DNA from 3 places in the Streptomyces zaehneri genome. Region 3 is predicted to be linked to each of the others. Evidence: riboswitches for the same ligand, from Rfam matches in the RefSeq annotation. Region 3 holds a riboswitch; each other region holds the start of a gene.

Region 1 (10,155 bases), on a different contig from region 3:
TCTACGGTACGACGGTCTCGGAACTGCTCGGTGAGACGTCCGCCGACCGGGACGCCGTCGTCCGCGGCGCGGGCATGGAACCGACCCGCGCGGGCGGCTGGACGTACTGGCAGGCGGGCGCCTCCGGGCGCGGGATGCAGGCCCTGCGGGTCCACGTGCCGTACGGCTCCCAGGGAGACGTCGTGCGCGTGCACCCCGGGGAGGAATGGCTGCACGTCCTGCGGGGGCGGCTGCGGCTGCGCCTCGGGGACACCACCGAACTGCTCGGGCCCGGTGACAGCGCGCACTTCGACTCGCTGACCCCGCACCGCATAGCGGCGCAGGACGCCGACGGGGTCGAACTGCTCTTCGTCCACACCCTGTTGCAGAGCCCCACGGCCACGCTGTGCCTGGGCCCGACCCCTTCGGACATCGGAGAGACGCCATGAAGGACATCGAGGAGAAGTTCCCCCGCACCCTCTGGATCCGGCTGATCATCTACATCGCGGTCGGGCACGTCTTCGCGGCGTTCCTCTGGCTGCTGTTCGAGGTGGGGGCCAAACAGTAGGGCCGCCGGGCGCCAGTGCGGCCTGCGGGGCACGGAGCCCGACGTGATACCGGACACGGAGCCGGACGCGGTCAGTCGAGCAGGCGGTTCCGCAGCCGCTCACGGGTCTCGGGGGAGAGCCCCAGGCCTTCCTCCAGATAGGTGTCGACGCCGCCCCACGTCTCCTCGATGGTCTCCAGGGCCGCCGCGAGGTACTCCGCACGCGCGTCGAAGAGGGGGCTGAGCAGCTCCATGACCTCGGGGGAGTAGGCCGCGGCGGAGGTGGCGCTGCGGCGCACCCGGTAGCGGCGGTGCTTGGCGTTGGACTCCAGGTAGTCGGCGAGGACGGCCTCGCGCTCCACGCCCAGGGCGAGCAGCGTCACCGCGATGGACAGGCCCGCGCGGTCCTTGCCCGCCGCGCAGTGCATCAGGGCCGGGACGCTGTCCTCGGCGAGCGAGTGCAGCACCCGCGCGTGCTCGGCCGTCCGCTCCTTGATGATCGAGCGGTAGGAGGCGATCATCCGGCCGGCGGCCTTGCCGTCGCCGAGGATCCCGCGCAGCTGTTCGATCTCGCCGTCGCGGACCATCTTCCAGAACTCGGAGCCGTCCGCCGGGTCCGACAGGGGCAGGTTCACGTTGCGCACGCCCGGGAGCTCGACGTCCGGGCCCTCCAGCTTCTGGTCCGCGGCGTTGCGGAAGTCGAAGATCGTGTGCAGGCCCAGGCCGGAGAGGAACGCGGCGTCCTCGTCGGTCGCGTGCGCGAGGTGGCCGCTGCGGAACAGCACGCCGTGCCGCACCCGCCGGCCGTCGACGGTCGGCAGACCGCCCACGTCCCGGAAGTTGCGCACACCGGCCAGCTCGGGCTCGGTCGACGGGATCTGCTGCGTCACGGGGGCTTCCTCCCTGTCGGTCTCCGTCGGCGCGGCTCGTGGTGGCCGACGGGACGCTTCCCCGACGATACGACATGGGTTCCCCGGGCAACGGGTTGTCCACAGGGCGGCACTCCGCTCGTCCGCCCAGGTGAAGAGTTGTCCACGGAAAGTTGCCCGGCAGGCCGACGGCATTCGATGATGTTGGCGCTTGATCGCACCTGTTCGAATTAGTGGGGGTTTGATGCCCGAGATCGCCGACAATGGCCGTACCTGGCTCCTTTCGGGGCCGACGAGCAGCTATGCCCTCCACCTGACCGGGGCCGACGAGCTGGTCCACCTGCACTGGGGTCCGGGCATCGCGCTCGCGGACGCCGAGGCGCTCGCCGCCCTCCCGGCGTCGGAGCGGGGGGCGTCCTTCGAGTCCCCGCTCGACGGCCGGGAGGAGTACCCGGTCGAGGGCGGCCCCCGCTTCGTCCGGCCGGCCCTGTCGGTGCGCACCGACGAGCGGCGCGGCACCGAGTGGTCCTACGAGGACTTCGAGGCCGACGACGACGGGCTGCGGCTGCGGTTCCGGGACGGGGGGCTCGCCGTCACCCTGCACTACCGGATGCGCGGCGATGTCGTCGAGCGCTGGACGACCCTGCGCAACGACGGCGAGGGGCCGCTGGAGCTGCTGCGCGCCGACTCCGCCACCTGGACCCTGCCCGAGCGCGACGACTGGCGGCTGTCGCAGCTGCACGGCCGCTGGGCCGCCGAGTCCCGGCTCACCCGGTCTCCGCTCACCTACGGCGAGCAGGTCATCGGCAGCCGCCGCGGCCACACCGGGCACCAGCACCTGCCCTGGGTCGCCCTGGACACCGACGCGACCGAGGAGCGCGGCGAGGTCTACGGCTGTGCGCTCGGCTGGTCGGGCACCTGGCGGATCGCCGTCGCCCAACTCCCGGACGCGCGCGTGCAGATCACCGGGGGCGTCGGGTACGACGACTCGGGGCTGCTGCGGCTGGCCGCGGGGGAGTCCTTCACCACACCGGTCTTCGCCGGCCTGTGGAGCGACGCCGGCTTCGGCGGGGCGAGCCGCACCTGGCACGCCTACCAGCGCGCGCACGTCGTCCCGGACGCCGAACAGGACCGGCCGGTGCTGTTCAACTCCTGGGAGGCCACCTACTTCGACATCTCCGAGGAGCAGCAGGGCACCCTCGCCCGGCGGGCCGCCGCGATCGGCGTGGAACTCTTCGTCGTCGACGACGGCTGGTTCGGTGCGCGCACCGGCGACCACGCCGGGCTCGGCGACTGGCGGCCCAACCCCGACCGCTTCCCGAACGGGCTGAAGCCCCTCGCCGACCAGGTGCACGGCCTCGGCATGCAGTTCGGCATCTGGGTCGAGCCCGAGATGGTCAACCCGGACAGCGAGCTGTACCGGGCGCATCCCGACTGGGTGCAGTTCCAATCCGGACGAAAGCGGACGGAGTTCCGCAATCAGCTCGTGCTGAACCTCGCGCGCGAGGACGTCCAGGAGTACCTCTGGGAGCAGCTCCACGCGCTCCTGTCCAGCGCGCCCGTCGACTATGTGAAGTGGGACTTCAACCGCTGCTTCACCGACGCCGGCTGGCCGGACGACCCCTACCCGCAGCGCCTCTGGGTCGACCACGTACGGGCCCTGTACGCGCTCCTGGACCGGCTGCGGGAGGCCCACCCCCAGGTCGCCTTCGAGTCCTGCTCCGGCGGCGGCGGGCGCATCGACCTCGGGATCATGAGCCGCACCGACCAGGTGTGGACCTCCGACAACACCGATCCGCTCGACCGGCTCGACATCCAGCACGGCTTCAGCCAGATCCACCCCGCTCGGGTCATGGCGGCATGGGTCACCGACAGTCCCAACGCCCAGCTCAACGGCCGGGTCAGCTCGTTGCGCTTCCGCTTCGTCAGCGCCATGGCCGGCGTGCTCGGCGTCGGCGGGGACCTCTCGCGGTGGAGCGAGGAGGAGCTCACCGAGGCGCGCCGATGGGTGGACCTCTACAAGGAGATCCGGCCGCTCGTGCAACAGGGCGACCTGTACCGGCTGCGGCCCCCGGCGGGCGGCCTGAGCGCGGTCCAGTACGTGCGCGGTGACGAGAGTGTCGTCCTCGCCTGGCTCCAGGCGCAGCGGTTCGGCGAGCCCGTTCCGGCGCTGCGGCTGCGCGGACTCGACCCGGCGGCATCGTACGAATGCCGCGAAACGGGCGAAGTCCACCGGGGAGCGGTGCTGCTCCATCACGGGCTGCGCACCGGACTGCGGGGCGACCTTGATGCGACGGTTATCCGGCTGCGTCGCATCTGAGGTTTCTGTCCGAATTGGTTCCTTAATTCCAACTAGCTCTGGAATTAAGGAACCTGGAGAGCTGTCACGTGAGCAGCGTCATATCCGTGACCGTATGTCGCCCGTCATGTTCACGTAATTCGCATGCCTTTCCAGGGTGCTTGGCGGTGGATGGCCCCCTTGTCTCACGGAGTGTGACCGGGAATTCTCACAGCGGATCAAGAGAAAGGCGTGAGCGGCGCAACCGCTGCTTGTCCCTGTGCGTCCCGGTCGCTTACGTTCCACACCAATCCGGACGGACGCCGAATCCTGCCACCGCCCGGAGTCCGCACACCCACCCGTATCTGGCAGGAGCGGGGGACCCACAGGTACAACCGCCTGTTCCGGTCTCCGGAACAGGCTTTGGGGTAAAGCCGCGCCTCGGCGCGGCCGGGCATCTCCAGTCCGCACCCGACAGCTGACCTCGCAGGCGCCGGAGAGGAATTCGCCATGCCCGCGAAGGGTAAGCACCGCCGTCCGAAGACCCAGCGCTTCACTCGTTCCATAGCCGTCGCCGGAACGGGCGGCGCCGCGCTCGCCCTTCCGCTCATAGGTGCCGCCGGCGCGCACGCGGCCCCCGCGCAGTCCGTCGCGCAGTCGGCCTCCCAGGCCGTTCCGGAAAAGGCCGTGCAGTCCGTGCCGGTGGCGCGGAAGTCGGCCACCGCCACGACGGCCAAGTCCTACACCGTGCGGTCCGGCGACTATCTGTCGAAGATCGCCGACGAGCAGAACGTCAGCGGCGGCTGGCAGAAGCTGTACCAGGACAACCGTCAGGCCGTCGGCGGCGACCCGTCGCTGATCCACCCCGGCCTGAAGCTCTCGATCGGCAAGAAGGCCGCGAGCACCGGTTCGTCGTCCGGTTCCTCCTCGTCCTCCGCTTCGAAGCCGAAGGCGTCCGGGACCAAGTCGTCGTCCTCGTCGTCCTCGTCCTCGTCCTCGTCGTCTTCGTCTTCTTCATCCGGTTCGTCCTCCTCGAAGGCGGTCACCCAGGCCGCCGACAGCGGCACCGGTACCTCCGGCGGTTACACGCTGCCGGTGGCGGGCGCCGTCGTCGGCACCGCCTACCACACGGCCGGCAGCATGTGGTCCAGCGGCTACCACACCGGCACCGACTTCGTCGTCCCGACCGGCACCTCCCTCAAGGCCGTGGGCGCGGGCACCGTCGTCTCCGCGGGCTGGGGCGGCGCGTACGGCAACCAGGTCGTCATCAGGCTCGCCGACGGCTACTACGCCCAGTACGCCCACCTGTCCCAGCTCTCCGTCTCGGCCGGCCAGACCGTGACCGCGGGCCAGCAGCTCGGCCTCTCCGGCGCCACCGGCAACGTGACCGGCCCGCACCTGCACTTCGAGATCCGCACCACGCCGGACTACGGCTCGGACGTCGACCCGATCGCCTACCTCCGCGCGCACGGCGTCTCCGTCGGCTGACCCCCGCCGACCGCGACGACCTCCCGCCTGACACGCGGCCGAAGGCCGGACCCCGATCCCCGGGTCCGGCCTTCGGTGTGTCCGGGGGAGGGGAGGGCCGGTGTCGGACTTTGCGCGTTCATGATCGTTCTGTTGCGTTCTTGTGGCAGCCCTTCTTGCCCCGTCGACAGGCGGGACAGAGTGGGGACACAGTGATCCCCGTCAGCGAGCAAGCGCTTTCTATCGCTCTTCGGAGGTCCTGTGTCCGGCGTCGACCGACGCATCTTCATCAAGGGCGCCGCGGCCGCGGCCGCCGTCACCGCCGTCACCCTGCTGGCCGGACTCGTCTCCGCGCCCGCCGGGCACGCCACCGGGGTCCCGCGCCGGATCGTCGAGAACCTCGACCGCGGCCTGGTCGCCACCCCGTCCGGCGAGGGGACCTTCCTCAGCTGGCGGCTGCTCGGCACCGAGTACGCGCGGCACGCGAACGCCATCGCCTTCAACGTCTACAAGAACGGACGCCGGCTCAACCGGGAGCCGCTGCGCAAGTCGACGACCTATCAGGACGACAGTCCGGGGGCGGGCACGTACACCGTCCGCGCCGTCGTCGACGGGCGGGTGCAGAAGCCGAGTGCGGCGGCTCTGCGCTTCACCGACGGCTACGCCGAGATCCCGCTGGCCGGTGCCGACGGCTACACCGTGCAGCATGCCTGGCCGGGTGACCTCGACGGCGACGGGCGCTACGAGCTGGTCGTCAGCCGGCTGTCCGGGACCCGCGACAGGCCCGATCTGCTGGAGGCCTACACGCTCACCGGCGAGCGCCTGTGGCGGGTCGACCTCGGACCCGGCTCGTACACCCAGGTCGGCGGGAACGGCGCCAACGACCCGGCGCCCGCCGCGATCAGCGGGTCCACCGCGATCGGCGGCTATCGCAACGACGACAACGTCACCGTCTACGACCTCGACGCCGACGGCCGCGCCGAGGTGCTGGCGCACACCGCCGCCGGGACCACCTTCGCCGACGGCGCACAGGTCACCGCCGCCTCGCCCGCGAACCAGTTCGTGTCGGTGATCGACGGAGCGACCGGCGCCGAGCGGACCCGTCAGCCCGTCCCCGACGACTTCGTGGCCGACGGCCCCTCCGGCGGCCACTTCGGCATCGCCTACCTCGACGGCGAACACCCCAGCCTGGTCACCAAGCTGGTCACCCGGGTCGGAGCCAAGCGCGGCTCGTTCCGGGTCCTTTTCCAGACCTGGGACTTCAACGGCACAGATCTCGAACGCCGTTGGAAGTACGTGGTGGACCCGGCGACCGGCGCGACCAGCTTCCACCAGATCCGCACCGTCGACGTCGACGGGGACGGCAGGGACGAGATCGCCGACGGCAACTACGTCGTGAACGGCGACGGCACGCTGCGCTACGTCGTCGACGGCGCCATCCACGGCGACCGCTTCGACATCGCCGACCTCGACCCCGACCGGCCCGGCCTGGAGGGCTTCGCCATCCAGCAGTCCGAGCTGGGCATCGTCTCCGCCTTCCCCTGGTACTACTACGACGCCGCCACCGGCGAGCGGCTGGTCACCGGCTCGCACCCGACGAGCCCGGTGAGCGACGCGGACCTCGACACCGGCCGCGGGAACGCCGCGGACATCGACCCCGGCCACCGCGGCTACGAGTACTGGACGTCCACCGCCGACGTGACGCGGCCCGGCGCGGGAGTCTTCAACGTCCGAGGCGGCAAGGTCTCCGCCACCACTCCCAGCGTCAACTTCCGTATCTGGTGGGACGGTGACAAGGCGTCAGAACTGCTCGACTTCACCCGCGTCGAGAAGTGGGACCCGGCGACCGAGAGCAGCGCGACGGTCTTCGACCCGGCCGGCGTCGTCTCCGGCGCCCGCAACGCCACCCCGTTCTACGGCGACCTCGTCGGCGACTGGCGCGAGGAGATCCTCGCCGAGACCGCCGACCACACCGCCCTGCGCCTCTACACCAGCACCGTGCCGACCGACACCCGCGTCTACACGCTCGCCCAGAACCCCGCGTACCGCCTCGGCTGGACCGTCCGCGGTTACCTCCAGTCCACGTACACCGACTACTACCTCGGCACCGAGACCCGCCGCGTCCCCGAGCCGCACCTCACCACCCCCGCCCACTGAAGGAGCCGACCATCATGACGACCACCCGCAGGGCGTTCGGAGCCCTCGCCGCCGGCGCCGCGCTGGCAGCCCTCGCCCCCGCCACGGCCGCGACCGCCGCGAGCGGCCGGCCCCGCCACCGCCGCCTCATCGCCCACGACGACTTCCGGCACGGCCTGCGCCAGTGGGCCGTCGAACTGGAGAAGGGCGGAACGGTCACCGCGTCCCGCGGGACCCTGGAGGTCGACGTGCCCGCCGGGGCGACGATCTGGTTCAAGCGGCCGCTCGAAGGGCCGTACGTCCTCGAGTACGTGGCCACGCCCGTCTCCGCGGGCGGGGTCAACGACCGCGTCTCCGACCTCAACAACTTCTGGAACGCCGTCGACGTCCGCTCCCCGGAGAACCTCTTCGCCACCCCGCGCGGCGGCGCCCTCGCCGAGTACGACTACCTCAAGACGTACTACGTCGGCTACGGCGCCAACACCAACACCACGACCCGGCTGCGCCGCTATGTCGGCGAGGCGGGGGTGCGTCCGCTGATCTACGACTACACCGAGCCGCTGCTCGTCGCGAACGAGCCGAACCACGTCCGTATCGTCTCCGACGGTTCGGTCGTCCGCTGGTGGAACAACGGCCGGCTCGTCTTCGACCACACCGACCCGGAGCCCTACACGGGCGGGCACTTCGCCTTCCGCACCACCTGGAGCCATTTCCGGATCAACGACTTCCGGGCGTGGTCCCTTATTCCCTGATTGGCAAAGTCTTTAAGGGTGTCTTATCTCACCGCCCGTCAACCCCTTCCTACGATCGCGTAGGTCACATTCGAAGGTGAATGATGAACTGCTGTGGCAGACGATTCGAAGAGTGACGACAGATCAGTGATCGGGTCGTACGTGGCGGTGGGGGACAGCTTCACCGAGGGCGTCGGCGACCCAGGCCCCGACGGGGCGTTCGTCGGCTGGGCGGACCGCTTCGCGGTCCTCCTCGCCGACCTGCGGCCCGAGGGCGACTTCAACTACACCAACCTCGCGGTCCGCGGGAAGCTGCTCGACCAGATCATGGAGGACCAACTCCCCAGGGCGGTGGAACTCGCCCCGGACCTGGTCTCCTTCTGTGCGGGCGGCAACGACATCCTCCGTCCCGGTACCGACCCGGACGAGGTCGCCGAGCGTTTCGAACGCGCGATCTCGGCCCTGACCGCCGCGGCCGGCACGGTCATGGTGACCACCGGCTTCGACACCCGTGGCGTCCCCGTGCTCAAGCATCTGCGCGGCAAGATCGCCACGTACAACGGGCATGTGCGTGCCGTGGCCGACCGCTACGGCTGTCCGGTCCTCGACCTGTGGTCCCTGAAGTCCATTCAGGACCGCAGGGCCTGGGACGGCGACCGGCTCCACCTCTCCCCGGAGGGGCACACGCGTGTGGCACTGCGCGGTGGGCTGGCCCTCGGCCTCGAGGTACCGGCCGACCCGGAGCAGCCCTGGCCGCTGCTCCCGCCGCGCGGCACCCTGGACGTGCGGCGCGACGACGTCCACTGGGCGCGCGAGTACCTGGTGCCGTGGATCGGACGACGGCTGCGCGGGGAGTCCTCCGGCGACCATGTGACCGCCAAGGGCACGCTGTCGCCGGACGACATCAGGATGCGGATAGCGGCCGTGGCCTGATCCGCCGACCGGGTGGGCGCGGCCGGCCGCGGACGACGCACGGCAGGCCGCTCCACCAGTGAGGTGATCGCACGGGAGTGGTGCCCGGGCGGGGCCGGGCACGGGTGCTGGGATGACCGCACCCGCACCTGGCCCCGCCCGACACCTCCAAGGACCGGTCCCGTATGCCCTTTCCCCGTACGCCCGTCGCCGCGGCCCTCGTCTCCCTGCTCGCCCTGGGCGCCCCCGCACTCACCGCGCCCACGGCGGCCGCGCTGCCCGCCCACCCCGCCGCGGCGGGCCGTCCGTTCGCACCGGACAGCCCCGCCACCGTCACGGTGACCGGAGAGGGCAGCGTGAGCGCGCCGCCCGACCTCGCGGTCGTCGGCGCCGGTGTCGAGGCCTCGGCCAAGACCTCGCAGTCCGCGCTGGACGCTCAGCACGAGGCGGCCGCCGCGCTGCTGGCCGCCGTCCACGCCCAGGGCGTCGCCGACCGGGACATCCGTACGGAGAGCATCTCCCTCGACGCCGTCTACCGCCACACGGGCGGCACCGCCCGCCTGACGGGCTACCAGGCCACGCAGTCCTTCTCCGTGAAGGTGCGCGAGGTGACGAAGACCGGCGCGGTCGTGCAGGCGGTCACCGACGCCACGGGTGACGCGGGGCGGATCGGCTTCGTGGCCTTCGACGTCTCCGACCCCGCCCCGCTGCGGGCCGGCGCACGCGAGGCCGCGCACGCCGACGCCCACGCCAAGGCCGAGCAGTACGCCGGCCTCAGCGGCCGCCGCCTGGGCCGGCTCGTCTCGCTCAGCGAGGACACGTCCAGCTCCCCGCGTCCGGCGCCGTCGGCCGCGGACACCCCGGGTGCCGGCCTCGGCGGTGTGCCCGTCGCGCCCGGTGAGATCCGGGCGACGGCGACGGTGACGGCGGTGTACGAGCTGGACTGAGCCGCGGCCCCCGGCGGGTCCCCGTGGCGGGCGGCGTAGGCGGCGGCGTGGGCCAGTGCCCGGTCGAAAGCCTGCTGGCGGGGGTCCCAGATGCGGGCCAGGTCGCCGGTCGGTTCGAGGTGACCGGCGCGGTCGGCCGCGGACACCCCGGGCGCGGCTCGGGCGGTGTACGAGCCGGACCGAGCCGCCCGCCGGAGCCCGGCACGGGCCGGGGCGAGCGCCGGACCGCCGTTCCGGCCGTGCTCGCGCGTCACTCCCGTCCTCGCGTCCCTGCCGCGTCCGCGCCGTT
Region 2 (10,155 bases), on a different contig from region 3:
GGCTATGCGCTCGACCGCCTCGCGCAGTTGCGGCCCGCAGTCGCAGCGGGCGGAGCCGAAGACATCACCGGTCAGGCACTCGGAGTGCAGCCGGACCAGGGGGGTGGCGCCGGGCGCCGGCTCGCCGAGGACGACGGCGACGTGCTCCTGGCCGTCGACGAGGCCGTGGAAGGTGACCAGTTCGGCGTCGACGGAGTAGCCGTCGGGGAAGCGCAGCGGTACCCGGACGCGGGCGCGCGGGGTGGCGGCGGGGGTGTCGGGCATGCGGTCTCCCGGGTCCGGAGGACGGTGGCAAGGCGGCGCTGGGCCGTCTTGTGCTTCAGATTTGAAGCAGATCCAACGAGTCGAGACCCTACCTCATGCTTTAAATTTGAAGCAACTGGTTTGTGGCGCCCCTCACGAGGCCGCGGCCGGGCGGTCGCGGTCGGGCGGTCGCGGTTGCAGGGCCGTGGTCACGGGGCCGTGGTCACAGGGCCGCGATCGCGGTCCGCGGTCACGGGGTTCCGGAGCAGGGTGACGAGCGGCGGCGCCACGGGAGGTCCTCCGGTGCCGTCTCGCCGCCGTCCTTCTCCTGGAACCCGCGTGCGACCTGCGTGAAGATCTCCTCCAGCTGCCCCACCTGCTCGGCGGTGAGCCGGTCGAACAGGGCCGTGCGGACCGTCTCGACATGGCCGGGCGCCACGTCCTCCAGCACCGCCATGCCCTCGTCGGTCAGGACGGCGACGCTGCCGCGCTTGTCCCACTGGCAGTCCTCGCGCCGCAGCAGCCCGTCCTTCTCCAGCCGGGAGACCGCGTAGGTCAGCCGGCTGCGGGTGATCTTCAGCCGCTCCGCGAGGTCGGTCATCCGCAGCCGCCGTTCCGGGATGTCGGAGAGGTTGGCGAGGATGGAGTAGTACAGGTGGGGCATGCCGGCCTCCTGCTGGAGCTGCCGGTCGATCGCGTCCTCGAGGAGGAGGTAGCCGGCAACGTACGCGCGCCAGGCGCGTTGCTCCTCGGGGGTGAGCCAGCGAGTCGTCATGCTCCCAGTGTAAGTTTGTTTCAAACTTGAACCAAGCCCTGCCCGTCATCCCAGGGAGAGCCGCGCCGATGCCGTACCCGTACGTCCTGCTGTCCGCCGCCGTCTCCCTCGACGGCTATCTGGACGACACCACGCCCGAGCGCCTGCTCCTCTCCAGCCGCGCCGACTTCGACCGCGTCGACGAGGTGCGGGCCTCCGTCGACGCCATCCTCATCGGCGCCGGCACGATCCGCGCCGACAACCCCCGGCTCCTCGTGAACTCCCCCGAGCGCCGTGCCGCCCGGGTGGCCGCCGGACTGCCGCCGTACCCCCTCAAGGTCACCGTCAGCGGCTCCGGCGACCTCGACCCGGCGGCGAACTTCTGGCACACGGGCGGCGAGAAGGTCGTGTACACGACGGAGAAGGGCGCCGAGCGGGTCCACGCGCTGGGCATCGCCGCGGACGCCGTCCCGCTCGGCCCCGAGCTGGACTGGCGCCGCCTCCTCGAACACCTCCACGACGTGCGCGGCGTACGGCGCCTCATGGTCGAGGGCGGCGGAACGATCCACACCCAGCTGCTCCGGCAGGGCCTCGCCGACGAACTCCAGCTCGTCCTCGCCCCGCTCTTCGTGGGCGACCCGGCCGCGCCCCGCCTGTTCGGGCCGGGCGGCTACCAGGGCGGACGCCTGCGCCTGGTGGAGACCCGGCGCATCGAGGACGTCGTCCTGAACCGCTACGAGCCCACCGCCCCCGGCGCCGGACCGCTGCCCGCCGCGGCCGACCGGCACTGGCTGGCCCTCGCCTGCGCCCTCGCCGCCGACTGCCCGCCGTCGAAGACCGCCTTCAGCGTCGGCGCGGTGATCGTGGCCGCCGACGGCACGGAGCTGGCGCGCGGCCACTCCCGCGAGGCCGGCGACCCGGTCGTGCACGCCGAGGAGGCCGCCCTCGCGAAGCTCGACCCGGCCGACCCCCGGCTGCCCACCGCCACCGTCTACAGCAGTCTCGAACCGTGCGCCCGCCGCTCCTCCCGCCCGGCCCCCTGCGCCCGCCTGATCCTCGACGCGGGGGTGCGCAGGGTGGTCACGGCCTGGCGCGAGCCGGACACCTTCGTCACGGAGGCGGACGGAACCGGCCTGCTGACGGCCCAGGGCGTCGACGTCCTCGTGCTCCCGGAGTACGAGGAGCGGGCGAAGGAGCCGAACCGCCACCTCCTCTGAGGCCGCTGGGGCCCCGTGGATCAAGCGATGTGCTTTCTGTCCCTCTGATGCCGTACAGTTGTGTTCATCGCCGCGGGGTGGAGCAGCTCGGTAGCTCGCTGGGCTCATAACCCAGAGGTCGCAGGTTCAAATCCTGTCCCCGCTACTGATGAACCGAAGGCCGGAATCCGAAAGGGTTCCGGCCTTCGGTGTTTTCGTCGACGGCTTCGACCGTTTCCCTCACTCTTGGTGACCGGTCGACCGCCCTGCGCATAACGACTGAGTCACCATCAAGAATCCCATGACTGATGAAGCGTTTCCGGGGCATGTCGAGGCGTGGTCAACTCGCCCGTTTTTCACCGCTGGTAGCCCAAAAGTCCAGGCCGGAAATGTTGTTGATCAAGAGGAACGGCTTGGAAACCCACCCCCGGGTCTATTAACGTTCGATAACGCAGCGCGGTCGTCCCAGCCGGCACCAGAGTCGGCTCCGTGCGGCACGTGCCGAATCCCGCAAGGGAACCGGGGAACCACCACCATGGGGTGAATCACGCGGAAGCCGTCGTGAACTCGCAGAGTCCACGACACGTATACGCGCGTAGGAGACCTTCCCGCTCCGAACCCGTCAGCTAACCCGGTAGGCGACGGAAGGAAAGGAGTGCGCCCGCGTGGCGTCCAACCCGCCTGCCCCCGAGGCCCCTTACGCGCCCAGCCAGCGGTCCACCGAGACCTTCGGCTACGGCGGCTACCGCACCGACGAGGGACCTTGGGAGGAGTGGAACCCCACCGCGGAGTCCACTCGCCCGGTACGCGGCAAGCACCGCGTCGCCAAGCAGCGCGGCGGCGGATTCGCCCGCAGCTCCACCGTTCTCGGCGTCGGCGTCATAGCCGCCGTCAGCGCGGGTGGCATGGCCAGCGCCAACACCGGCAAGGCCCCGGTCTCCATCTCGATGCCGGACCTGCCCAACGTGGGCTCGCTCATCTCCGACGACGAGCCCGCCCCGGAAGCCGCGCCGGCCCTCGCCAGCTTCGGCTCCGAAGCCGCCGTGGACACCGAGGAGAGCGCCGCCGACGCCGGCGAGGCGCTGCGCAGCCGGATCATGGCGCAGGCCGAGTCGCAGCAGTCCCAGGTCGAGGTCAAGGCCCTCGCCGCAGCGGCCAAGGCCGAGTCCGACGCCGCCGCCAAGGCCGAGAAGGAGGCGGAGGCCAAGGCCGCCGCCGCGAAGAAGAAGGCCGCCGAGGAGGCAGCCGCGAAGGCCGAGGCCGCGCGCCTGGCCGAGCTGGCCAAGCAGTACACGCTGCCGACCTCCTCGTACACCATCACCTCGACCTTCGGTCAGGCCGGTTCGCTCTGGTCCTCCGGCTACCACACGGGTCTCGACTTCGCCGCGCCGACGGGCACGCTCATCAAGGCCGTCCACAGCGGCACCATCACCGAGGCCGGCTGGGCCGGTTCCTACGGCTACCGCACCATCCTGACCCTGGACGACGGCACCGAGCTGTGGTTCTGCCACCAGTCGTCGATCAGTGTCAGTGTCGGCCAGAAGGTCGCCACCGGTGATGTGATCGGCCGGGTGGGCGCGACCGGGAACGTCACCGGGGCCCACCTCCACCTCGAGGTCCACCCGGGCGGCAGCGCCGAAGGCATCGACCCGGCGGCCTGGCTGCGCGACAAGGGCCTCAACCCCTGAGTCGTCCCTCCGGGGACCCCGAGCCGTCCCGCCAGGACCCCTGAGCCGTTCCCTCGGACCTCCGGGTGCCTGAGCGGGTTCGTCCGGTCACCCCTGATCCACCCGCCAGCCTTGACGCCCTCCGCGTCGGGGCTGCCGGTCTTTGCCGGTCACAGGTACCGGCCACAGGGCCGGTCATACGTGCTGTTCACATGTTCTTCGCGTCACGCCCGGAATGGGCGGGCCGGTGCCGCCCGTTGACACGAAGCATGACTTCACTTCGCAAGCTCGGCTCCTCCGACCTCGAGGTCTTCCCGCTCTCCCTCGGCGGCAACGTCTTCGGCTGGACCGCCGACGAGACGGCCTCCTTCGCCGTACTCGACGCCTACGCGGCCGCGGGCGGCAACTTCATCGACACCGCCGACTCCTACACGGCGTGGATCGAGGGCAACAGCGGTGGTGAGTCCGAGACCATCATCGGCAGGTGGGTGCAGGCCCGGGGCAACCGCGACGACGTCGTGATCGCCACCAAGGTGAGTCAGCACCCCGAGTTCCCCGGCCTGTCCGCCGACAACATCAAGGCCGCCGCCGACGCTTCGCTCCGCCGTCTGGGCACCGACCACATCGACCTCTACTACACGCACTTCGACAAGCCCGAGGTGCCCGTCGAGGAGATCGTAGGCGCGCTCGACGAGCTGGTGCGGGCGGGCAAGGTACGGCACATCGCCGCCTCCAACATCACGCCCGAGCGCCTCCAGGAGTCCCTGGAGTTCTCCGACCGTGAGGGCCTGGCCCGGTACGTCGCCCTCCAGCCCCACTACAACCTGGTCTCCCGCGACACCTACGAGGGCGGACTCCAGGACCTCGCCGCCCGCTTCGGCATCGCCGCCGTCCCGTACTTCGCCCTGGCCGCCGGCTTCCTCACCGGCAAGTACCGGCCCGGTACGACCGTGCAGAGCGCCCGCGCGGCCGGCGCCGCCAAGCACCTCGACACGGAGCGGGGCCGCAACGTCCTCACCGCCCTGGACGAGATCGCCCAGGCCCACGGCACCGAGATCCCCACGGTCGCCCTTGCGTGGCTCGCCGCGCAGCCCACGGTGGCCGCGCCGATCGCCTCCGCGCGGACGGTCGAGCAGCTGCCGGCGCTGCTGGGGGTGGCGCAGCTGGAACTGACGGCGCAGGAGATCACCCGGCTGACCGGCGCCTCGGCCTGATGACCTGACGCGGGCCTCGACCCTGCCTGCGCCGGGCCTCGACCCTGCCTGCGCCGGGCCTCGGCCCGGCCTACCGGTGCGAGTGGGGAGCGGGATACGGTCCCGCCGGATACCCGGGTCCGGGTCCGGGGATGTGTCCGGGTCCGTGGACGTGTGCCGAGGGGTACCCGTACCCGTACCCGTACCCGTTCCCGTACCCGTTCCCGTACCCGTTCCCGTACCCGTACCCGTACCCGTACCCGTTCCCGTACGTCGGCGCCGTCGGACTGCCGTACACAGGCGCGGTCGGATGGCCGAATCCGGCGCTGTGACCCTGGCCGTGGGCCGGACCCTGGCCGTACCCGTACACCCCTTGGACCGGCCAGGGCGGCGGGGCCACCCGTACCGGCGGGGCCGTCATCCGGGCCGCGTGGTCCAGCGCGGGCCGGGCGACGTCCGTCCGCCGCCACAGTTCGTTGAGCAACTCCCGCTCCCGTACGAGGAAGTCCGCGCCGGCCCGCCCCCGTCGGCCGCGGTGCCGCAGGAACGCGAGGGACGTCGCGTACGCCTCGTACCGCGCGACCTCCCGCGCGGCCGGTTTGCCGAGGTGACGGCCGGCGTACTCCCGGGCCAGTCGCCGGGCCCGCATCGAGCCGAGCGCGAACGGCTCGGCCGGGGTGAGCCAGCCGGCGGCCGCGTAGGCGGGCAGTTCCTCGCGCACGGTGCGCAGCTCGCGTTGCCGCGTCCACACCACCAGCCAGGTCAGCAGCCCGAACGCGGGCACCATGATCGCCGCGTACACCGCGAAGAACCCGAACTCGCCGAACGACGAGGAGCCGTTCCACAGGGCGTGCATGCCCATCGCGAGGAGCAGCCCGCCCAGCGGGACCAGCACGCGCCGCAGGTGCTGGCGGTCCCCGGAGAGCGCGGCGACGCCGAAGCCGATGCCGGTCAGGACGGTGAACAGGGGGTGCGCGAACGGCGACATGATGACGCGGACGAAGAAGGTCGCGGCGGTGACCGAGGCGATGCCGGTGTCGCCCGTGAGCTGGTCGGTGCCGAAGGCGGTGCCTAGGTAGAGGATGTTCTCGGTGAAGGCGAAGCCGGTGGCGGTGACCCCGGCTATGACCACGCCGTCGACGATCCCGGTGAAGTCCCGCCTGCGGAAGAGGAACACCAGCAGGACGGCGGCCGCTTTCGCGGACTCCTCGACGATCGGCGCTATGACGGTCGCCCCGAGGGTGTCCGCGCTGGACGGGTCGGCGGTCGCGGTGGCTATCCATCTGGTCGCGAAGCTGTTGGCGATGATGGCTATCAGTGCTGCCGCGCATGCGCCCCAGGCGAAGGCGAAGACCAGGTTCCGCCAGGGTCCCGGCTCGACCCGGTCCAGCCACCGGAAGGCGGCGACCAGCAGCGGCACGGGCAGCACGGCGAGCCCGAGCCCGACCAGGAACCCTTCCGTACCGGTCTGTTCGCGCACCAGCGCGAGGATCACCAGTCCGGACAGCGTGAGCAGGGTGATCAGCGCCCCGTACCGCGCCCACCTGTGTTGCCACCAGTGAGCGTGCCGGAGCACAGCGTCCTCGGGTGCGCCGCCGGGGTGCGGCGGACGGGGCGGAAACGGAGGACTGATGGCCACGGCATCGACCCTAACGAGGGAGAGGACTGTGGTGGAGGGGGAGGTCGGTCGGTGATCCCTTGGTCGGTCTCGTTGATCGGCCCCCTGGGCGGTCAGCGATCCCCGGGCCGGACGCGATGCTGTACGCGACGGAAGAGCAGATCGTTCACGACGTGACCCTTGTCCAGCCCCTGCCCCTCGAAACGGGTCAGCGGCCGGAACTCGGGCCGCGGCGCGAACCCGCCGTCGGCCTGGGTGTTCTCGAAGTCGGGGTGCGCGGTCAGCACCTCGAGCATCTGCTCGGCGTACGGCTCCCAGTCCGTGGCGCAGTGCACGGTCGCGCCCGGTTTCAGCCGGGTCGCGGCCAGGTCGAGGAACTCGGGCTGGATCAGGCGCCGCTTGTGGTGGCGCTTCTTCGGCCAGGGGTCGGGGAAGTAGACGCGCAGCCCGTCGAGCGAGTCCGCCGGCAGCATCTCGCGCAGCAGGATGATCGCGTCACCGTTGGCCACCCGGACGTTGGTCAGCCCGGTGCGGTCCGCGAGGTTGAGCAGATTTCCCTGGCCGGGCGTGTGCACGTCCACCGCGAGGATGCCGGCGTCCGGGTCGGCGGCCGCCATCTGCGCGGTCGCCTCACCCATGCCGAAGCCGATCTCCAGCACGACGGGACGGTCGTCCCCGAACAACTGGGCGAGGTCGACGGCGTGCCCGTCGATGTCGAGCCCCCACTTGGCCCACAGCCGCTGCAACGCGTCCGCCTGCCCGGCCGTCACCCGGCTGCGCCGGGGCTGGAAACTCCGGATCCGCCGCTCGAAGTGAGACCCGGCGGGATCGGCCTTGGGCCCGTCGGGGAACCTGGGTTCCCCCTTGGCCCGGGTGTGCCGAACGGACTCGCCCGGGTGGTGCTCGCCACCGGGAAAGGGCTGGGGGGCTTCGGGGGTGCTCACGGAATCAGACACAGTGGTGTCGATTTTACGGGTCGGCCCGCGGTGCCCGCGGCGGCCGGGAGCCCGGCACCGGACCGCCGCCTCCGTGAGCACGGCACCCCGCCGCTCACGCGTCGGTCAGCGCTCCCAGGGCCCGGCGGGCCACCTCCCGCCCGATCGGCAGGGCGGCGGTGGCCGCCGGCGAGGGCGCGTTCAGCACGTGGACCGTCCGTGGCCCCTCCCGTATCAGGAAGTCGTCCACCAGAGCGCCGTCCCGCAGCACCGCCTGCGCCCGCACCCCGGCCGCCGCCCGCACCAGGTCCCCCTCCTCCACGGCCGGCAGCAGCCGGCGCACCGCGTCCACGAACGCACCCTTCGACACCGAACGCCGCAGCTCCCCGACCCCGTACCGCCAGTGCTGCCGGCCCATCCGCCACACCCCGGGCCAGGCCGCCGTCGCCATCGCCTCGCGGGGCCGTACGACGCCCCAGCCGTACCCCTCCCGGGCCAGCGCCGGCACGGCATTGGGGCCGACGTGCACACCCCCGTCGATCCCCCTGGTCAGATGGACGCCGAGGAACGGGAACGCCGGATCGGGTACCGGGTACACCAGCCCGCGCACCAGCTCCGGCCGCGCCAGCTCGTAGTACTCGCCCCGGAACGGCACGATCCGCACCTCGGGCTCGTCCCCCGTCAGCCGGGCGACCTCGTCGCAGTACAGCCCGGCGCAGTTCACCAGCACCCGCCCCCGTACGACGTCCCCGCGCGCGGTGAGCACCGCCACCCCGCGCTCCGGCCGCCGGTCGATCCGCACGGCCCGCGCGCCGTACCGGATCTCCGCCCCGGAGGCCCGGCCCAGCTGCCGTGCGACGGCCGTGTAGTCGCAGATGCCGGTCGTCCGCACGCGTATGGCGGCGAGTCCCCGGACCTCGGGCTCGTACTCCGCGATCTGGGCGGCGCCCAGTTCCCGGACCGGAATGCCGTTCTCCCGGCCACGCTGGACCAGCGCGTGCAGCCGGGGCAGCTCGGCCCGGTCCGTCGCGACGATCAGTTTGCCGGTGACGGAGTGCGCGATGCCGTACTCCGCGCAGAACTTCGTCAGCTCGGCCGCGCCGCGTACCGCGTACCGCGCCTTCAGCGACCCCGGCCGGTAGTAGATCCCGCTGTGGACGACCCCGCTGTTGCGCCCCGTCTGGTGCCGGGCGACCCCGGGTTCCTTCTCCAGCACCGTCACCCGCGTACCCGGCGCGGCACGCGTGATCGCGTACGCCGTGGACAGCCCGACGATGCCCCCGCCGACCACGAGCACATCACAGTCGTAAGCGATCTTCGACACGCACACCACCTCCCGGCTTCGATAGTGCACTGCGCCACTGACAGTGCCTTCAAACCCGGGTCGGGCGTCATGCGGGTCCCGCGCCGCCCCGCGCCGGCCTACGCCGGAGTCATCAGCAGCGGCCGGGCCCGCTCGCGCAGTTCCACCACCCGGGGCTCGTCGCCGTAGGGCTCCAGCCGGTGCAGAAGATCCTTGACGTACTCGGTGGTGCGGGCGGAGGAGATGCGCCCGGCCACCTCGACGGCCCGCACCCCCTGCGCGCAGGCGGCGTCCAGGTTCCCCGACTCCAGTTCGGCGACCGCCGAGACGACGAGCCGCAGCCCGTGCGACCGGACGAACTCCTCCGTCGGCTGCGACAGCGCCTGCTCGGTGAACCTCCGCACCTGACGCGGCGCCTTGAGATCGCGGTAGCACTCGGCGGCGTCGGCGGCGAACCGGTCGTAGGAGTAGAAGCCCAGCCAGGACGGGTCGTGGTCGCCGTCCCGGGACCGCTCCAGCCAGCCCTCGGCGGCCTTGAGCGCCGCGCCGGCGGCATGCGCGTCCCCGGCGCGCGCGTGCGCGCGTGCCTCGACGAGCCGGAAGAAGCTCATCGTGCGGGCCGTGGCCAGCCCCCGGTTGCGCTCCAGGGCCGCCTGCGCGAGATCGACGCCCTCGTCGCCGAAGCCGCGGTAGGTGGCCTGGAGGGACATGGAGGCCAGCACATATCCCCCGAGGGGTACGTCGGCCGCCGCGCGGGCGAGCCGCAGCGCCTGGATGTAGTAGCGCTGCGCGGCCTCCTGCTGACCGGTGTCGAAGGCCATCCACCCCGCGAGCCGGGTCAGTTCGGCGCTCGCCCCGAACAGGGCCCGGCCGACCTCGTCGGAGTACGAGCCGAGCAGCAGCGGAGCCGCCTCCACCCGCAGGCACTCCGGCACCATGGACGAACGCCAGTCGCCGCCTCCGTACTTGGAGTCCCAGCGTCTGGCGTCCTCGGCGGCCTCCCGCAGCTTCTGCACATCGCTGTGGCCGACTTTGAGCGGTGCGCCGGACTCCTCCACGAGGTGTGCGTCGCGCGCCACCGAACTGTCGGCCGGGGTTATCAGCCACCGTGAGGCGGGCGTCGCGTACGCGCTTACTGCGAACGATCCGGCCAGCGACTGCCAGATGCCCCCGGAACCGGCCCGGCGGCCGGCGAGGTCGAGGCGGTAGAGCTCCGTGGCGGAGCGCACGGCCTGGTTGACGTCCC
Region 3 (10,155 bases):
GCGAACAGCGGTACAGGAGCGACGGACACCAGCAGCAGGGGCAGCGCGCTGCGGGTCAGCCGGCGCCGCAGTACGACGGCGGTCCCGGCGAGGACGGCGACCGCGAGCACCATCGCCACGTTGGCGGTGCCCGCGAGTTCCGGCCCGGGCCCGGTGAGCTGCCCGGCGTAGCCCGCGCGGGAGTTCTCCGTCAGCTCGCCGATCGACTTCCTGACGGCGGAGAGCGTCTCGACGAACAGCGGTCGCCCCATGGTCAGGTCCCACGTGAGCATCAGCAGCGCGGCGACGGCCAGCAGCCCGTAGTTGCGGTAGCGGCGGGTGAGACTGAGCGCGACCAGACAGATGGTGAGCATCACCGGGGTGAGCTGGTGCGTGGCGTTGACGGCGGCGATCAGCGGGGCCAGGATCACCACGCACACCGCGCGCTGCTTCTTTCCCGTCGGCGGCGGGACGGGCGCGGCCACCGGGTCGAGGAAGGTGCGGTCGCGCAGCCGTCCGGCGGACCCGGGCCGCACGAAGTGCCGCAGCACCACCGCGAGGACCGTCAGGTGCAGCAGGTACGCGAGCGCCTGCGGGGCGAAGTAGTCCTGGCCCACCCAGTTGGCGAGCTGGAAGATCCACACGGCGGTCCAGATCAGCCGCCAGTCCTCGCAGAAGGTGCGGTAGATCAGGACCAGCACCGGCATCATGAGCAGGCCGACGACGATCGGGGCCCAGTTGGCGTACACGGCGGCGTTCTCCACGCCGAAGGCGCGCACGAGGCCCGCGTCGAGGGTGAAGAAGCCCGGCCACTGGTCGTACGCGGACATGTTGCCCGACAGCGCCGCGCCCGGTCGCAGCTCACCGTTGGCGAGCAGCGTGTCGACGATGGCGTCGTGCTTGGAGGCCCACGGGTAGCGCACCGCGTCGTACAGCACCGCCGGCGGCGCCTTCAGCGCCAGGAGCAGTGCGGCACAGTGCGCGGCCGGCCACCAGGGCGCGGTGCCCGCGCGCCGCAGACTGAGGACGAAGCCCGCGGTGAGGACCAGCAACGAGAGGTAGTAGGCGACCGGCAGCCGGTCCAGCAGGCCGTAGTCGCCCATCTCGCGGAAGCCGATGCGGGGCAGCGCGTACACCCACAGCCCGGCGGCGAGCAGCAGCGTCAGCAGGCCGGCCTCCGGCGGACGGCGCGGGATCCGCCAGGGTCTGCGGTCACCGCCGGTGGCCGGGCCCGGACCCCCCGGAGCACCAGGACCTTCCGGAGCGCCAGGACTTTGCGGAGCACCGGGGCTTCCCGGTCCGGTGGAGAGATCAGGGGTGGGCAGTTCGCTGCTCTCGGTGCTCGGTACGGGCACGTGTTGTTGCACGTCGAGGCTCCCCTCCCCCAAAGCAACTATAGGAATTTTCTCTTCTTTTCACACCAAAATCGTCGAACTCGGCTCAACCCGCGAACACCGGTCCCTGTACGGCGGCGCGGGCACGGCGGTACCAGCGCCAGCCGACCGTCTTCGGTCCGTCGCGGTACGGGGCGACACGGGCGCCGGATCCCGCCAGCCAGCCCCGGACGTCGGCGACGGTGTGACCTCGGCGCACGATGAGCCGGGCGATGCGGTAGTGCTCGTCGCGATCCGAACTGAGCGCGTGCCGTACGGCGGTGGCCGTCTCGTAGCCCGCGGCCGCCGCCGTTCGCCGTACCCGCCCGCTGTTGTAGCCGTGCGGGTAGGCGAGATGACGGACCTGGTGGCCGAGGGCGTCCTCCAACACCGAGCGGGAAACGCGCAGTTCGTGCGCGAGCGCCCGCGGTGCGAGGGTGTCCAGCTGGGCGTGGGTGACGGTGTGGCTGCCGATCTCCATGCCGTACCGCTCGAGTTGGGCCGCCTGCGCCAGCGTCATCATCGGCGCGGGCGGCAGCAGGCTGCGTCCGCCGCGGGTGATCGCTCCGGTGGTGAGGTAGGCGGTCGCGGACAGTCCGCGACCGGCCAGCGCCTCGGCGGTCGCACCGGGCAGATCGGCGAAGCCGTCGTCGAAGGTGAGCAGCACCGGCCGGGGTGGCAGCGGCGCCCGCCCCGCGAGGTGGTCGGCGAGCGCGCTGATCGTGACGGGCGTACGGCCGCTGTCCACGACGGCGTCCAGGTGCTCGCCGAACTGCTTGGGACTGACGGTGAACTCGGCGATCCAGCCTGGTGGTTCCTCCATCACGGCGTGATACAGAAACACCGGGATACTCCCGTTACCGCCGTTACCGCCGTTACCGCCGTTACCGCCGTTACCGTCGCCGTTACCGCCATTACCGGTGTTGCTTCCGTCGGCCCTGTGTGCGGACGCCGTCATCGCGCAGCACCTCGCAGCGCGCGCCGGGCCAGCAGATAGCCCACCGGCCCGTAGAGCATGCCGCGCCGCTGGAGCCGGGAGAGCCGGGCGGGCCAGGCGTGGGTCCGGGCATCGTGCCCTCCGGGTGCGCCGTCCGCCGCGGGCTCCGCCTCCCGGCTCGCCGTCAGCGTCCGCGCGTGGGCGAGCCCTCGGGGCAGCCGGGTCAGGAACGCGGGCAGCAGGCCCGGCCGGTTGACGAGGATCGCCGTGAGGTAGGCGGTGAGGCCGGCGCCGTAGCCGTACGCCTGGGTCTCCAGGTCCCGCCAGGTCTCCCGGTGGTGGTGCCAGACCAGGGCCAGCGGGGTGTAGTGGAGCCGATGGCCCCCGGCGAGGACCCGGACGAACCCGTAGAGGTCGTCGCCGCCCCTCGCGAGCGTCCCCGCCCCGGTCGCCGGATCGAAGCCGCCGGCCGCCCGCAGCACCTCCGTACGGAAGGCCATGTTGGCGCCGGAGCCGAAGCGGCCCGCGGTGAACGGGAACAGCGGTTCGTCGGCGGGCGGGTCCTGCGGGTCGTACGTGCGTGCCGTGAAGCCCTTGGCGAAGCCGCCGTGGCTCTCCAGGAGGACCTGGGCGGGGGTCCGCAGCCGGGCCGGCAGGATCAGGCCGGTGACGCAGCCGAGGCCCGGGTCGGCGGTGAAGGGCGCGGTGAGTTCCGTGAGCCAGCGCGGGTCCGCCACGACGTCGTCGTCGGTGAACGCGATCACCTCGCCGTGGGCCGTCTCGACGCCCTTGTTGTGCGCGACGGCGAGACCCGGCACCGGTTCGGTGACGTACCGCACGCGCTCGGCGTACTTGCGCTCGACCAGGTCCCGGGTCGCGTCCGTCACGGGCGCGTTGTCGACGACGACGATCTCGAAGTCCGGATGATCCTGGGCGAGCAGCGAGTCGAGAGCGTGCGCGAGCTTCTCGGCGCGCTCACGGGTGGCAACGACGACCGTGGTGAACGGGACGGCGGCGGCCTGGGCGGTGGCGGCCGGGATGGTGCCGGCCTGGGCCGTGGCCGGGATCGTGCCGGCCGGGATGGTGCCGGCCGAGGTGGTGCCGGCCGAGGTGGTGACGGCCTGGGCCACGGCGGCGGCGGAGGTCGAGGTTGTCTCGGCCTGTGCCAGGGCGGCCTGTGCCAGGGCGGCCGGGGTCGTGGTGACCGGGGCGGTCCCTTTCGCGGGCCCCGCCGAAGGCGGCTCGGGGGCCTGCTCGCGTGTGGCCAGGTCCATGAGGACGGTCTTCGGGTCCGCTCCCTCCGGCACCGACCCGAGCAGCGTCCCGATCGGTCGCCCGCCCCTTCTGACCAGCACGAACACCTCACCGTGCGTGACGGGCGGACTTCCCGGCCCCGGTCTGAGGGCGCCCCCGTCGTCCAGTTCCAGCTCGGCGACCTGTACCGGCTCGATGTCCAGGAACCTCTGTATCTCCTGCGGTGCACGTGCAGCGCGGTACATGACCCCCCTTGTCTCACGCCCGTCACGTCGGTCGGCCCGTGCCGACCGTCACGGTCGGCGCAGTCGGCCCACGCCCTTCAAGGTCCGTGCGGCCGCCGCGGCGAGCCTCGGCCGGCCGCGCACGAAGTGATGCGCCCGACGGGACGGCTCACGGCTGAGCCAGTGGAGCGCGGCGCCCACCCCCGGACGCGACCACGCCCCCTCGTACACGGGAAGCTCCCCGGTCTTCAGCGAGTCCTTGTACTCGGCCGCGCCCCGCCCCAGGTCGAGCAGCCCGATGCCCTCGGCGGCGGCCGACTCGGCCATCCGCAGATGCAGCACCAGGCCCGGCGAGAACTTCGCCAACTCCGTTTCGTACGCGGGGAACCAGCAGGCCAGGACGGTCGACGAGCGCAGCCCGAAGTGCGCGGCGATCGGCTGGTCACCGGCGTAGAGGACGGAGAGCGTGCCGGAGCACTCCGGCGCGCGGGTCCCGGAGAGCGCGTCCACGAGCCGGGTGATCCACTCCTGTGCGAACCGGTCCCGGCGGCCGGTCCTGCGGTACTGCGCGGACTTCCACGCCGTGAGCGTGCGCAGCGCGGCCGGATCGCGCTCGTCGAACACGAACCGCACCTGCCCGACCTGGCGGCCGAGCCTGCGTTCCTTCGCCAGCGTCGTCTTCAGGAACTTCGGCGACTGGGCGCGCAGCACGGACTCATAGGTCTCGTAACCCTTTTCCACGTCGATGACATAGGAGGCGTACTCCTCGGCCGCGTGCGGGACGAACAGCCCCTGCTCCGCCTCCAGGTTGTCGAAGGCGAAGCTCGACAGGCCACACGCCCGCATCAGTTCGTCGGCGTTCAGCCCGAGTCCCGGGGCCAGCACCGCGCCCTGCGCGTCCGAGACGCCGTACGCGAGGGCCTGGCCCTGTCCGAGCCGGCCCCGCTCGTGGGGCAGGAAGCCGACCGGCTCTCGCCCCTCGTACACCACCGCCACCCGCGAGCGTGGCCGTACCAGGCCCACGGCGTCGGTGAACTCCGGTTCCATGAAAGGGTTTCGCGGCAGCGCCGACGCGGCGCGCAGCGCGCGCCACCGCTCCCGCTCCCCCTCGCCGAGGTCCTGCGGCCTCAGCACACGAATGCGCCCACTGCTCAACCTGACCCCCCGATCAAGTCCCCCTGGACACCTGGACGGTACCGGTCCACCCGGTCATCGCGGTAGGTAGCGTCCCATGTTGTTGCCAACCGGTGCAGAGGCCTTTAACCGTCCGCTATCCGGCGATGTGCCAGAAAGCTGTTTCATCGAGTCGGTCGGCAGCCAGGCGTGAGCCAGGAGTGCAAGGGGAGTTGGCGGAACCGGACAGGACTCGGACGTCGGCCGGTTCGCGTCGAACCCGGGGGGCCTGGGATCCGTATTCTCTGATCATGGCCGCACCCACCGCATATGCCGCGCGCACCGCGTACTCCCTCATCGCCACCGACCTGGACGGGACGCTGCTCCGCGGCGACGACACCTTCTCCGACCGGTCGCTCGACGCGCTCGCGCGGGTGGCGGCCGCCGGCGCACGCCACCTGGTGGTGACGGGACGGCCCGCGCCCCGGGTGCGCCCGCTGCTCGCCCGGCTGCACAGCAGGGGGCTCGCGGTGTGCGGGCAGGGCGCGCAGTTGTACGACGCCGGAGCGGACCGTCTGCTGTGGTCGGTCACCCTGGACCGGGAGCTGGCCGAGACGGCGCTCGGCAAGATCGAGGCGGAGGTCGGGCAGCTGTACGCGGCTGTCGACCAGGACGGTGTCGACGGGCTGACGCTCATCGAGCCGGGTTACCAGATGCCGCACCCGACGCTGCCCGCCCTGCGTGTCGGCCGGCGCGACGACCTGTGGTGCGAGCCGATCAGCAAGGTGCTGCTGCGCCATCCCGCGCTCTCCGACGACGAGTTGGCGTCGACGGCCCGCTCGGTGGTCGGGTCGCTGGCCACCGTCACCATGTCGGGGCCGGGCACGGTCGAACTCCAGCCCTGCGGCATCACCAAGGCGACGGGTCTGGCCCTGGCCGCCGAGCACCTGGGGCTGCGGCCCGAGGAAACCGTCGCTTTCGGGGACATGCCCAACGACATCCCGATGTTCGACTGGGCGGCCCGGGGCGTCGCCATGGCCAACGCCCATCCCGAGCTCAAGGCGGTGGCCGACGAGGTGACGACGTCGAACGAGGACGACGGCGTGGCCGTCGTCCTCGAACGTCTGTTTCCATAACCGGCTACCGGCTACCGGCAACTGGCCGCTACCGGCTACCGGCTGCGGCAACTGGCCGCCGCCGGTGTCGGCTGTCGGCTACCGGGTACCGGCCACCGGTCGTCGGCCCCGGCCAGTCGGTCACCGGCGGCCGGCACGGGTGACCGGCACCGGTGACCGGCCGGCGGGACGGTCAGTACGCGCCGAACACGTTGTCGATCGAGCCGTAGCGCGCGGCCGCGTAGTTGCAGGCGGCGGTGATGTTCGCGACCGGGTCGTACGAGTCCCACGACGTGCCGTTGACGTGGTAGGCGCGGAAGGTCGGGTCGATGACCTGGAGCAGTCCCTTGGACGGGATGCCCGCGGCCGCGTTGGAGTCCCAGAGGTTGATGGCGTTGGGGTTGCCGGAGGACTCGCGGATGACGTTGCGGTAGATGCCGTTGTACGTCCCCGGGATGCCGTGCTGCCCCATGACCTGGAGGGAGGCGCGGATCCAGCCGTCGAGGTTGTTGGCGTAGCCGAGGCTGGTGGCCGTGGAGACGGCCGGGGTCGCCGCGGAGGCGGTGGTCGCCCCGAGGACGGGGAGAGCGAGCACGGCCGCGCCGGTGGCGGCGACGGCGAGCGTGCGGATGAAACGGTTGCGGCGCGGCTGAGCGGCAGCGGGCATGTCGAATTTTCCTCTCCGGCGCCTGCGAGGTGAGCTGTCGGGTTCGGGCGGGAGCTGCCCGGTCGCGTCCTGACGGTCGCGGCTTTACCCCAAGCCGTACGGCCTGTCCGAAACGTCTCGTGTATCCAAGACATCCGGAAATTCCGTTTCGGCGACTTACCTGGTTCCCCCGCTCCTGCCGAGCGTTATCGATGGGTGTTCGGGCGGCGGCAGGATTCGGCGTTCCGCCCGACAGGCCGGGAACGTATGCGAGAGCACATGTCCGAAACAAGTACCGGATTCACAGATCACCCCTATTGACCTTGGTCTGTGGCCTATGGGGTGCTTGATCCTTTGTGGGTGCAAAGCTTCAACTTGCTTGAGGGGTGCGGAGGATCGGTGAAGAGTGAACCCGGACGGGATCTCCGCGGGGAGTGAGCCAACTCACCAGCGTTCACAAGAGTGGCGAATCGGGCATTAGGCCCAACTCACTGTTAAAGCACCGGCAATGGGTGGCGGAGGGGGTGCGGAGGAATCGGCTTTCCTCGCGCCCGACGTGCCGCGGGGGAGGAGTGGAGGGGATGCGTGATCGTCGTCACGTGGAGAGAGGGCCGGACGGGCCGGTCGGGCCGACGGGAGGCCCGGTCCGGGACATGAATCTCCGGTTCCCGGAAACTCTCTCCATGTCCGCTCATATGAGCTGATCGAAAACATATCGGGCGTGATCCGATAGCGCCTGGCCTGCGGGGGCCTCCCGGGCGAGTCCATTCGAGCCCGCGGGACGTGGGGGCTATCGGTGATCGAAACGTGACCGGATACGCTGACTTGAGTGATGGCAGAGACCTATCGACAAACCGCGTAATCGCCAGTAGACACCAGCAGACAGGAGACCCCTCGTGACCGTCGTCGGGCCGTTCGGGCTGAGCGTGCGGGACCAGGCTCTGGAAGCCGATGTCCAGGCCGGATTGGCGGCTGTCGAGGAAGGCTTGCTCGAGGCCACCAAGAGCGCGGTCCCGTTCATCACGGAGGCCGCCCAGCACCTCGTACGCGCGGGCGGGAAGCGGTTCCGGCCGCTGCTCGTGGTGCTCGCGTCGCAGTTCGGGGACCCGTACGCGCCGGGCGTGGTGCCCTCGGCCGTCGTGGTGGAGCTGACCCACCTGGCCACGCTGTACCACGACGACGTGATGGACGAGGCGGCCGTGCGGCGCGGTGTGTCCAGCGCGAACACCCGCTGGGGGAACTCCGTCGCCGTCCTCACGGGCGACTTCCTCTTCGCGCGTGCCTCCCACATCCTGGCCGACCTCGGGCCCGAGGCCGTCCGGGTGCAGGCGGAGGCGTTCGAGCGGCTGGTCACCGGGCAGATCCTGGAGACGGCGGGGCCGACGGACGGGCGGGACCCGGTCGACCACTACCTGGACGTGCTCGGCGGCAAGACCGGCTCGCTGGTGGCCGTGGCCTGCCGCTTCGGGGCGATGATGTCCGGCGCCGACGAGACGGTCATGGACGTGCTCACGCAGTACGGCGAGCGGCTCGGCGTCGCCTTCCAGCTGGCGGACGACGTCCTGGACATCGCCTCCGACTCGCACGAGTCGGGCAAGACGCCGGGGACGGACCTGCGCGAGGGGGTTCCCACGCTGCCCGTGCTGCGGCTGCGGGAGCGGGCGGCGCGGCTGTCGCTGCCCGAGGACATCGCCCTGTGCGAGCTGCTGGACTCCGACCTGACCGACGACGCCCGGCACACCGAGGCGCTTCAGGCGCTCCGGGCCCACCCGGCGCTGGAGCAGGCCCGCCGGGACACCGTGCGGTACGCGAAGGAAGCCCGGTCCGCGCTGGCGCCGTTGCGGGAGTGCGACGCGAAGGCGGCGCTGATGGAACTCTGCGACGCGGTGGTCCACCGGGCCGGCTGACCCCGGGGACCCCTACGGGTCGGATGCCGCCTCGTCACCTTCGTGTCATACCGCAGGCGTATGTGGAGTTGAGCCCTCGGGCTGACGCTTCCTCATGGCTGATTTGGTCAGATGGGAACCACGGAAAACACCACTCCTCACCGATTCGGGTGAGAATGGCGGCTTGGGGTGGGGACGTTCAGGCGCGAGATGACCAGCCGCCGCCGACGACGGAGGTAAGGCACACATGGCACCGAAGGCATCCGACGACACCACGACCGGCGGGGAGTCGACCGGCGCGGAAGCCGACGACCTGCGCCTCGGACGGCGCAAGGCCGCGCGGTACATCGTCCCGGTCACCGTGATCGGTGTGGCGGCGGCGACGATCGGGCTGGTCCCGGCGCTCGCCGACTCCGGCGACCCCGACCTGCCGAAGATCACCGCACAGCAGCTCCTCGACAAGATCGCCGCTTCGGACGTGCAGCAGCTGTCCGGGACGGTGAAGATCAGCACCGATCTCGGGCTGCCCGACCTCGGCGGACTGGAGAGCGGGCTCCTCTCGGGGGCCACCCAGGGCGGCGACGGTTCGTCCGCCGACCCGTCCACCAAGCTCACCGAGCTCGCCGCCGGCACGCACACCCTGCGCGTCGCCGCCGACGGCCCGGACCGGCAGAAGCTCTCGCTGCTGGAGAGCGCCGCCGAGTACAGCGTCATCCACAACGGCAAGGACGTGTGGGGGTACGACAGCGCCTCCAACGAGGTCTACCACTCGACCGCCGACGAGAGCGCCGGCAAGGGCTCCGGCAAGGCTGAAGCCCCGGTCCCCGCCACGCCCCAGGAGCTCACCGAGGACGCTTTGAAGGCGGTCGACGACACGACCTCCGTGACCGTCGACGGCACCGTCCAGGTCGCCGGCCGTGACGCCTACCAGCTGCTGGTCAAGCCGAAGCAGTCCGGTTCCACGGTCGGCGCGATCAGTGTGGCCGTCGACGCGAAGACGGGCCTGCCGCTGAAGTTCACGCTGACCCCGGCGAGCGGTGGCGCCGCCGTCGTGGACGCGGGCTTCACCCAGGTCAGCTTCGCCAAGCCCGCCGCGTCCACCTTCGACTTCACCGCCCCCAAGGGCGCGAAGGTCACCGAGGGTGACGAGGCCGGGAAGAGCGCCCCCTCACACTCGGGCAAGCCCGACGACCTCGCGAAGGACCTCGAAGGCGTCGAGGGCGTAGAGGGCGCGGAAGGCCTTGAAGGCCTCGACGGACTCAATGTCCTCGGCGAGGGCTGGACGTCCGTCGCCGTCTTCGACACCGGTGGCGAGGGCATGCCCTCGGGTGCGGAGGCCGGCGGCGACCTCGGCGGCTTCCTCGGCTCGTTCGGCGACAAGGTGACCGGCAAGTTCGGCTCCGGCACCGTCTTCTCCACCCGCCTGATCAACGCCCTGATGACGGACGACGGCAAGGTCTACGTCGGCGCGGTCACCAAGGACGCCCTGGTGAAGGCGGCGAACGCGGCGAAGTAGGCCGAGCGGCCGAAGGCCGGAGCATGCGGAGTGGTCGCGTGGTGCAGTGATGAAGTGATGAAGTGGCGGCGCGGGTGACGTAGGGCAGAGGTCGGCCTCCGGACACCGGAGG

What was found. A riboswitch is a leader RNA that binds a small molecule or an ion and turns the genes downstream of it on or off. The one in region 3 is predicted to bind cyclic di-AMP.
Region 1: another riboswitch for cyclic di-AMP. It lies ahead of QQM72_RS05965 (M23 family metallopeptidase); the one in region 3 lies ahead of QQM72_RS26880 (transglycosylase SLT domain-containing protein).
Region 2: another riboswitch for cyclic di-AMP. It lies ahead of QQM72_RS24620 (M23 family metallopeptidase); the one in region 3 lies ahead of QQM72_RS26880 (transglycosylase SLT domain-containing protein).

What each region holds. Positions count from the first base shown of each region.
Region 1 covers NZ_JASTTJ010000003.1:71,835-81,989, forward strand. The annotation lists gene QQM72_RS05945 (helix-turn-helix domain-containing protein) at 1-428, shown strand, start outside; gene QQM72_RS05950 (DUF6126 family protein) at 425-547, shown strand; gene QQM72_RS05955 (tyrosine-protein phosphatase) at 619-1,416, opposite strand; gene QQM72_RS05960 (alpha-galactosidase) at 1,640-3,715, shown strand; cyclic di-AMP (ydaO/yuaA leader) riboswitch at 4,020-4,179, shown strand; gene QQM72_RS05965 (M23 family metallopeptidase) at 4,184-5,161, shown strand; gene QQM72_RS05970 (rhamnogalacturonan lyase family protein) at 5,402-7,297, shown strand; gene QQM72_RS05975 (DUF6250 domain-containing protein) at 7,312-8,028, shown strand; gene QQM72_RS05980 (SGNH/GDSL hydrolase family protein) at 8,155-8,940, shown strand; gene QQM72_RS05985 (SIMPL domain-containing protein) at 9,105-9,866, shown strand.
Region 2 covers NZ_JASTTJ010000015.1:185,033-195,187, forward strand. The annotation lists gene QQM72_RS24600 (GTP cyclohydrolase II) at 1-264, opposite strand, end outside; gene QQM72_RS24605 (MarR family winged helix-turn-helix transcriptional regulator) at 494-1,018, opposite strand; gene QQM72_RS24610 (dihydrofolate reductase family protein) at 1,087-2,214, shown strand; tRNA gene QQM72_RS24615 (tRNA-Met) at 2,286-2,359, shown strand; cyclic di-AMP (ydaO/yuaA leader) riboswitch at 2,683-2,849, shown strand; gene QQM72_RS24620 (M23 family metallopeptidase) at 2,859-3,881, shown strand; gene QQM72_RS24625 (aldo/keto reductase) at 4,130-5,074, shown strand; gene QQM72_RS24630 (PrsW family glutamic-type intramembrane protease) at 5,145-6,692, opposite strand; gene trmB (tRNA (guanosine(46)-N7)-methyltransferase TrmB) at 6,785-7,627, opposite strand; gene lhgO (L-2-hydroxyglutarate oxidase) at 7,722-8,939, opposite strand; gene QQM72_RS24645 (hypothetical protein) at 9,029-10,155, opposite strand, start outside.
Region 3 covers NZ_JASTTJ010000018.1:77,524-87,678, reverse strand. The annotation lists gene QQM72_RS26905 (hypothetical protein) at 1-1,346, opposite strand, end outside; gene QQM72_RS26900 (polysaccharide deacetylase family protein) at 1,420-2,175, opposite strand; gene QQM72_RS26895 (glycosyltransferase) at 2,307-3,788, opposite strand; gene QQM72_RS26890 (GNAT family N-acetyltransferase) at 3,837-4,901, opposite strand; gene QQM72_RS26885 (HAD family hydrolase) at 5,192-6,016, shown strand; gene QQM72_RS26880 (transglycosylase SLT domain-containing protein) at 6,189-6,662, opposite strand; cyclic di-AMP (ydaO/yuaA leader) riboswitch at 6,667-6,878, opposite strand; gene QQM72_RS26875 (polyprenyl synthetase family protein) at 7,538-8,548, shown strand; gene QQM72_RS26870 (LolA family protein) at 8,775-10,043, shown strand.